One region of the Lactobacillus sp. wkB10 genome, then DNA from elsewhere that is predicted to be linked to it. Evidence: riboswitches for the same ligand, from Rfam matches in the RefSeq annotation. Region 1 holds a riboswitch; the other holds the start of a gene.
What was found. Region 1 has a riboswitch for thiamine pyrophosphate ahead of thiM (hydroxyethylthiazole kinase). Riboswitches for the same ligand answer to the same signal wherever they lie in the genome.
Positions count from the first base shown of each region.

Region 2: it holds a riboswitch for thiamine pyrophosphate, as region 1 does, so the genes downstream of both, LACWKB10_RS07895 (ATP-binding cassette domain-containing protein) here and thiM (hydroxyethylthiazole kinase) in region 1, are expected to answer to the same signal.

Region 1 is NZ_JRJB01000011.1:14,418-18,862, reverse strand. It holds gene LACWKB10_RS08150 (hypothetical protein) at 1-321, shown strand, start outside; gene LACWKB10_RS08145 (hypothetical protein) at 424-840, opposite strand; gene tenA (thiaminase II) at 1,336-1,995, opposite strand; TPP riboswitch at 2,209-2,307, shown strand; gene thiM (hydroxyethylthiazole kinase) at 2,383-3,171, shown strand; gene thiD (bifunctional hydroxymethylpyrimidine kinase/phosphomethylpyrimidine kinase) at 3,183-3,986, shown strand; gene thiE (thiamine phosphate synthase) at 3,997-4,445, shown strand, end outside.
Region 2 is NZ_JRJB01000010.1:63,861-68,305, forward strand. It holds gene htpX (zinc metalloprotease HtpX) at 1-750, shown strand, start outside; gene LACWKB10_RS07890 (AraC family transcriptional regulator) at 786-1,724, opposite strand; TPP riboswitch at 1,864-1,954, shown strand; gene LACWKB10_RS07895 (ATP-binding cassette domain-containing protein) at 1,995-3,353, shown strand; gene LACWKB10_RS07900 (energy-coupling factor transporter transmembrane protein EcfT) at 3,363-4,016, shown strand; gene LACWKB10_RS07905 (sucrose-6-phosphate hydrolase) at 4,056-4,445, opposite strand, start outside.

The DNA of each region.
Region 1 (4,445 bases):
AAAACTATAACTGTATTTATTTTAACTTTTCTCTTTATAGGCATTGGAATGGGCTTTATACATTATTATAGAATTAATTCTTTAGAAAAAACCGTATATCTTAGTGCTGGCGAAAGAAAATATTCATATAACATAGACACATATAAATGCTTACATAATAAAAAAATTGCTTCTGTTAAAATAACTACTGATAATCAAGGATCTTATGATACGCTTTATTATGTTGGAAAAATTAATAATAGATATTATGGCTTTCTATTTAAAGATCGTGGAATATTAAAAAAAGCAAAATTAATTTATATTAAAAAAATTGATGAATAATAGCATACTAGCTTTTAATATAATAATTTCAATAATGCGAAATAACTGAACTAAAAAAGGTAGCTTAAGCTTGGTAAGCTGCCTTTTTATAAATTAATGAAATTAACCGTAATATTGATCCTGGTCTAAAGCAGTTTCATCAAAATTAACTATCATAAATTCATAGTTTGAAAAACATTCCATCCAATTGTTATAATAGTCTTTCTCTTTTTTTAGCGACTTACTGTTTTCTTCTCCTTCTATTATAAAAGGCTTTGAACGTATATTAAAATTTGCGTGTATTGCACCCAGCAAATTCAATAAACACAAGAAATCTTTTGCGGAATCCACACTTACATGAAAAGATTTAAACGAATTATTATTTTCGCCAAGATAACTTTTTCCTCTATTATACTCATCAGCAGATTCTGCCTTATAATTTTCAACGCTATTTACATTCTCTTCAATAATAGCTGTCGGAGCTTGTTTTTTAAAAAAATCTAGTATCTTTCTTAATTTAAAAAATTGTTCATCATTCATTTTTATCATTCCCATTTAAAAGTCTGTGCTTGGAAACATTATATCTCCTAAGAAGCAATCAATTTTACCGCTTAAAGTGGCTTAGCCATATCACCCACAAGTGCAAGAGTGAGAATATTGCGGTTAAGTTTGGCATCGGCCTATACCGTCAACTCTATAACTGACGGTTCTTGCTTTTTTGCTTCCGCCAGCATAGTAGTGCATTGTTAGCCTTCCAGACTAATTACAGACTAGAAATACAGGGTTAGGATCAGTTGCTTTTAGTGCATAATATATGCTGCCGCCAGAAGTCCACACTTTATAAATTCCTAAATAACAATTAATATAATAATATTACGTAAGTCTTCATTATTACAAAATAAGTATATCTTGCTTTCCCCAAGTTGCACACTTTCCTGGGACCTTGAACAATAATTACATTGTTCAATATCAAAATTTTATTATGAAATTGACTAAAGACAAGTAAGAATAAAATAAAAGCTCTTTTTGCAGAATTTACTTCCAATCTTGTTTTTCATAAGCCATCTGCCAAAACTGCAATTCATAATAGCTGCTGCGTACAAATGCAGTTTCCATTTGCTCAAGTTCTTCGTTAGCAGCACTTTCAGCCAAAGAATTGGTTAAATGCAGCATTTTTGTTACGTTGGCACCATACCACTCGCCATCATAAGTATCAATCCACTCTTGATAATAAGAAACCGGTGAGCCCTTTTCTGCCATTTTTTGGCCAATTTCCTGATAGAGCCAGTAACATGGTAAAAGCGCTGCAACCGCTGGTTTAACACCAAATCGATTTAATGTCATATGCATATGGTTAACGTAGTTATAAGCTGTTGGAGCCACCGGAGTTTCAGAAATTTCAGTCGCAGTTATTTTTAATTCTTCAAAAAAATGGCCTCGCACTGATATTTCGACATCTTTCAAGTCTTGTGCCCCTGCCAGTAAAAATTCCTTTACTTCCTGATTATCCGTTTTTGCCGCAATTAATTCATGCAACTTGCTGAATTCTCTTAAATAATAGCGATCCTGCAACAGATAAAATTTAAAAGTTGCAATTGGGAGTTCGCCACTTTGCAATTCCTTAATAAATGGATGCACCATACTTTCATGCCACAATGCCTTCCCCGCTTCGTGTAGTTGATCAGTGAAATTCATGATTGTTCTCCTCCAAATTAAATACTATTTGTTAAAATAACTTTTGATTAATACTAATTACATTTTATTAAATATTAACTATAATCACTATAATTTTTTGTTTTCTAGCACATTTTTAATATTAGTTAAAATACTAACACTTATAGCTTATAATAGATAGCGTCTTTATAACCTAACGTTGTAATAAGCAATAAAATACGCTATAATTGTAAGCGATAACACGAGGGGTGCCTTTTTGGCTGAGATGAAAACTTTTCAGACCCTTTGAACCTGTAAGTTAATACTTGCGTAGGAACGTGTCAAAACTGCTTAAGCTTTGGCATTTCCATATGCCAAAGTTTTTTTATTAGTCAAAAATTTTAAGGATATTAAATTAGGAGTAATAAAATGCAGTTAGAATTATTAGACAAATTGCGAGCAGAAAACCCGGTTATTTTCAACATTGCTAATTTTGTAACAGTTCAAGACGTGGCCAATGCTGTTAATGCTATTGGTGCTTCACCAATTATGAGCAATGAAATCGCTGAAGCTGAAGAAATTGTGCGGATGGCTTCCGCTGTGGCAGTTAATATTGGCTGCTTAACCAAGCAGCAAATTAACCACATTAAAAAAGTGGAAGATTTAGCGCGCCAATATAATAAACCCATAGTATTTGATCCCGTTGCCGTTGGCGCCGTGGAGTACCGTTATAAAATCACAGATAAACTTTTATGGGATTTTCATACTAGTATTATTCGGGGCAATATTGGTGAGATAGCTGCCTTAGGTGGCTTTGATTGGAGCTCAAAGGGGATTGATGCAGGCTCCGGTTCTGGTGATATTGATGAAATTACTGCTAAAACTGCTCAAAAATATCGTTGCACAGTCATTGCGAGCGGACCTACAGACACAATTAGTGACGGTAAAAGAATAGCCCATGTCCATAACGGCTCACCCCTTTTTAAAACTCATGTCGGCTCAGGAGATATGTTAACCAGTATTGTCACAGCTTTTACAGCTGTTGCTGACGATCCTTTTGAAGCAGCTCAAATAGGTGCTTTAGTTTTCAGTTGCGCCGGTCAATTAGTAGTTAAAGATCATCCCAATATCGGACCCGCTACTTTTGGCATGTATCTAATGGATTATTTGTATAAAGTAAAAGTTGCTGATATTGAACGAATTGCTGATTTTGATTAAGGAGCTTTATGATGACAGAAAAAATTAACTCTTTCCCCCAAGTTTTAACTATTGCCGGCACTGATTCAGGTGGCGGTGCTGGAATCATGGCTGACTTAAAAACTTTTCAAATGCAAAAAGTATTTGGTACAGCTGTAGTAGTAGCAGTGACGGCTCAAAACACTTTAGGTGTGCAAAAGTCTTTTTTACTCCCCTTAGAAATGATCGATGCCCAATTCGCCTCTCTGGCAGAAGATTTCCACATCCGTGCTTGTAAAACAGGAATGTTGGGCGATGCAGATCACGTCCACCAAGTTGCACTTAATTTGCAAAAGTATGACTTTGGTCCTATTACCATAGATCCAGTGATGATTGCTAAAGGGGGCGCACCATTATTAAGTCAAGATGCTGTCGCCACCGTTAAGAATGAGCTGCTGCCTTTAGCCGATCTTATAACACCCAACTTGCCAGAAGCGGAGACTTTAACTGATATCAAGGTACAAGATCAAGCCCAATATCCAGAATTAGCTCATAAATTACAAGATATGGGAGTTAAAAATGTGCTAATTAAAGGCGGTCATGCAAGTAGCGAACAAGTAAAAGATTATGCTTTATTTGCTGATGGTTCCGATCTTTGGGTCAGCAGTTCCAGAATACATACCGAGCGCACCCACGGCACCGGTGACACGTTAGCTGCAGCAATTACGGCTCAGCTGGGTTTAGGTCAAAGTTTACCGTCAGCAATTAAAATTGCTAAAAAGTACGTTACTAAAACCATTAAGGAAACCATTCAAGTTGGTCATGGTCACGGTCCTTTAAATCATTGGGCTCAGTAATTTAGGAGAAATAATGAAAAACTTTAACACTGATTTTTTACATGCTTACTTTATTTGTGGCAGTCAAGACGTTCCGGAAGGTAAAACATTACCGGGCATAGTCGCAGAAGCACTTGCTGCAGGTATTACTGCTTTTCAATTTCGAGACAAGGGACCTAATTCAACTTTAAGTGAAGCTGAGAGACTCCCCATGGCACAAAAGCTGCATCAATTGTGTCAAACGTATCACGTGCCTTTCTTCATTGACGATGATGTTCAGCTCGCACAACAAGTTCATGCCGAAGGTGTCCATGTTGGTCAAAGTGATGAAGAAATCAGACAGGTCATTAAAGAAGTTGGCGGTCAGATGATTATCGGCTATTCTTGCTCGAATTTAACGCAAGTTGAACAAGCCAATAAAATTAGCGGAATTGATTATTATGGCAGTGGTCCAATTTATGCCACCCAATCTAAAAGTGA
Region 2 (4,445 bases), on a different contig from region 1:
AGCTTAATCTACATGTTAATTGTCCTGCCTAACCCGGCTAATATGGTTATGAGCCTTAATCACGCTCAAGAAGTCCATGAACGAGATAATCCGGAACTGTGGCATGTTGTACAAGATATGGCAATGGTCGGTCGGGTACCAATGCCTCGAGTTTTTATTATTGATGATCCCAGTCCTAATGCTTTTGCGACCGGACGCGATCCCAACCACTCTGCTGTTGCAGTTACTCAAGGTCTGCTGGACATGATGAACCGAGAGGAACTGGAAGGCGTTTTAGGTCATGAGATTTCGCACATTAGAAACTATGATATTTTAGTTTCTACTATTGCCGCAGTATTAGTCGGAGTCATTTCTTATTTATCCGGTATTGCCAGCCGTTATATTTGGTGGATTGATGATGATCGCGACAGCGATAACGACAATGGTGGCACTATTGTTATCATTTTTAAGATTGTGGCAATTGTGTTTGTGTTAATTCTGGGACCTATTTGCGCTAGTTTAGCCCAAATGGCATTATCGCGAAATCGTGAATATCTGGCTGACGCGTCATCAGTAGAATTAACCCGCAACCCACAAGGATTAATTTCTGCTTTAGAAAAGATTGACGGTTCTGAGCCAATGAAGAAAGCCGATCCCAGCAGTGTTGGCATGTATATTGAAGATCCTGTACGAAAAAAACGCAGTTTTGCTCATTTATTTGACAGTCACCCGCCAACAGCTGACAGGATCAAACGCTTAGAAAAAATGTAATAAAATAAAGCAACCTTTTTAATCAAGGTTGCTTTTTATTTTAAGTTGATGTTTGCCTGTCTAAATAATTCAGCCCGCATTTGGACTGGCGTTTCATGATAATATTCACTGAATTTTTTATAAAAGAAGGACTTGCCACTATAACCTACCCGTGCAATTATTTCTTTTACGGAAATATCTGGTCGTGCAAGCAAATTGCGCGCCTCTTGCATACGCCTTTCATCAACATGCTCTACGAAGCTTTTACCAGTTTTTTGTTTAACCAAACTTGAAAAATAATTAGGATTGAAGCCAAAATGTTTGGCTGCCTCATTAAGCGTTATGTCAGTAAAATGAGCATCAATATAATTTTCTAAATCAGTTTGAACAAATTGGTGATTAGTTACAGGACCTGTCGCTAAGTCTTGATTTCTAATTGCGGCAATTAAAAGCAAGTTTAGTTGTGCCAAAATAACATTGTGAGTATACAAATCCTGATTAAGATATTCATCAATTACTTTTTTTAGCGCATTTGCAGACTTAGACAAAGGTGTACTGTTTAAAAATAATAAGCGCCTTTGATTGTAAGCGTCAGTAATTTCCTTAAACACTTTTTTTTCACGATGACTCATGGCAGAATAGCTTCCGAGAAAATCTAGCATCTTGAAATTATGGTCAAATTCTAACTTAACTAATATATCGTTTTCTCCCTGCCGCAATATTTCATAATCGCTTTTTCTCTGTAAAAATACTATATTGCCGGCTTTAAGCAAGAAATCCTCATCATTGATTCTGGCTTTTACTGATCCCTGAGCTTCATATAAAATAGTTGAAGCTGTAGTTTGGTAGCGATGAACTCCAGTATTACGATTTTCCAAAAACGCTCTAAATAAATCAAAATTATCGTTTTTGGGTTTGATTCTTACCTCATTAGTGTCAGACTTAGTTGAATCCAAAATGCTGGCTAAATATTGTTCAAGTTTAACAGCTGCCATTATTTCACCTTCTTATTCAAATTTTGGAATATATAAATTCATTATATAGCAAAATTTCATCTTACTAACAGAATTTTGTTATTTAGATTAAAGAGAATACTTGTGTATGTAGACATCTATTTTTCTTTTATGTATAATAAGTTTAACATCGGGGTGCCCTAGAGGCTGAGAACAGACCCGTCGAACCTGCTTTGGATAATGCCAGCGAAGGGAAAACGAAAGATTTTACGTCGTCAGGCTTTATCCTGACGATTTTTTTTGGTAACTAAATTGATTAAATTAAACAACCTGACTTTTTCATATGATAAGCAAAATAAAATATTAACAGATATTAATCTCACTATTCCCACTGGTGAACTTTCACTGTTAGTTGGTCCAACCGGCTGTGGCAAATCTACATTATTAAAAATTCTAGCAAATCTATATCCTGAGTTTGCGGGCCAATTAAGCGGCAGCGTTAATTTAGGCGGATTAAGATCTGCTATGATGTTTCAAAATGCCAGTGAACAGTTTACGATGCCAACACCGCGAGAAGAAATTATTTTTGCACTTGAAAATCTTTGTCTTAATAAATCGCAGTATATAAAGCGCTTGAATGAAGCTGTTCAGTTTACACAAATTGATTATTTGCTTGATCAAAAAATTAATACAATGTCTGGTGGCGAGCAGCAAAGAGTTGCTTTAGCTGTACTTGTTGCGATGAATGTAGATCTTTTTTTACTTGATGAACCCTTTGCCAGCTGTGATCCAGCCGCTCGCAAATTCTTAATTGCTAAATTAGCTCACCTGCGCGATCAAGGGAAAACAATTATTTTAAGTGATCATGTATTAACTGACTATGAAGGACATTGTGATAACCTGTTTCAATTTCAAGGTAAAGATTTGGTACAACTTTCTGCTAGTGAAAAAGAAAAACTGCTGCAAAAAAATACGGAATCCGTTTCTTATACTTTTGCCTTACCTGAAGAAAATAACGAAGTTTCTTTTAAACTCAAAAATACAGAGATTACACAAAATCGTTTGCTTTTAGAGCAGGAACAGCTAAATATCTTTTCTGGTAAAACTACTCTTATTACTGGAGCAAACGGGGTTGGTAAAACATCACTTTTTAACGCACTGACCAAAATGATCCCGTATTCAGGCAGTCTAACTTATCACAATCAGGAAATCAGTAAATTATCAGCTCGCAAGTATCTCCTTAAAGTGGGGCAAATTTTTCAAAATGCGACCGATCAGTTTATCAACGTTTCTGTTGCGGATGAAATCAATTTAAGCAAAAAGCAACGAACCAATAATTATTTTACTGATGACAGAATAAATGAGGCTTTAGCTACCCTTAAGCTTGATTCACTGCTCGATCATGTGGTTTATTCATTATCTGGCGGGCAACAAAAGAAACTGCAAATTTTACTAATGTTGATCTCCGATCAGGATGTATTACTAATTGATGAGCCCCTTAATGGCCTGGATGCGGACTCTGCTAACAAGGTGATGGCTTTATTAAAAGAAAGTCAGAAAGCACGTAGTCAAACGCTTTTAATTATTAGTCATGAACTAAGGAATCTGGCAGATTGGTGTGACTATCACCTCATCTTTAAAGACCAGCATTTAACCTATGTGAATAAATGAGGCGTGATCATGAATCCCAGTTTTAAATTTTTTCTAGCACTGATTATTTCTATAGAAATATCTCTAAAATCAAGCTTGTTAACCAATCTTTTAATCATCTTTTTTACCATAATTTATCTAATCTACAAACACATCAAATTGAAGAATCTGCTTTTAATTTTATTAATGCCCTTAATTGCTGCATTTACGGTTTTTGCTACTTTATATTGGTTTACACCTCAGCCTAATTTGCAAAATGCACTGAGTTTATCCAGTCGTATTTACGTCTACACGTTGACTATCTACTGTGTATCAATAGGAATTACTGCCACGGAATTAGCACGTTCTTTTGAGCAGAATTTTCATTTACCCAGTAAGTTTGCCTATGGAGTTTTAGCCGCCCTAAATATCGTCCCCAGAATGAAGGAAGCAGTTAAACAAATACGCACTGCCGGCATGATGAGGGGCGTTTATTTAAGCTTTTGGTCACCTGTTTTATACTTTAAAGCTATTCTTGTTGCGCTTAATTCTGCAGAAAATTTAACACAGGGGATGGCATCTCACGGCTACCGTGAGAGCGCCCAGCGCTCAGTTATTGCACCTGTTCCTGTTCAAAAAAGTGATTGGCTAAAGTCGATTATTATCCTGTTTTTAGTTAACCTGGCATTATTCACATTAAAATAAAAAAGTGGACCTGCGTGTCCACTTTTTCTTTAGCCTAATTTATTTTGCCAAAGTATAGCATGTGACGTTTATTTTGACTGACTGATCTGCATTGACGAAAATCTGAGGTTTTTCAGAAGTATAATACCGTTCTGAAAATACCAGCTCACCGTCATTTAAGAAAAACTCAATAGAACTGGTATCAATAAATACCTGGATTTTCAAATTTGGGTTTGGTCTTAATCTGCCATAACGTCGAGAATCATCTGCCGGCTTATCAGCTCGAGTTAAAACTACTTCGTTATTCCTTTTGTTCCAACTTAATGTTATCAAATTTTCCTGCTCATTTTTGAGTACAAAATTAATCTCACTGCCAGACCAATTTTCTGTTTCAGCTATCAAAAGCAATTCTAGATGCTGCGGATCGGAAACATTCATCTGCTTTAACGA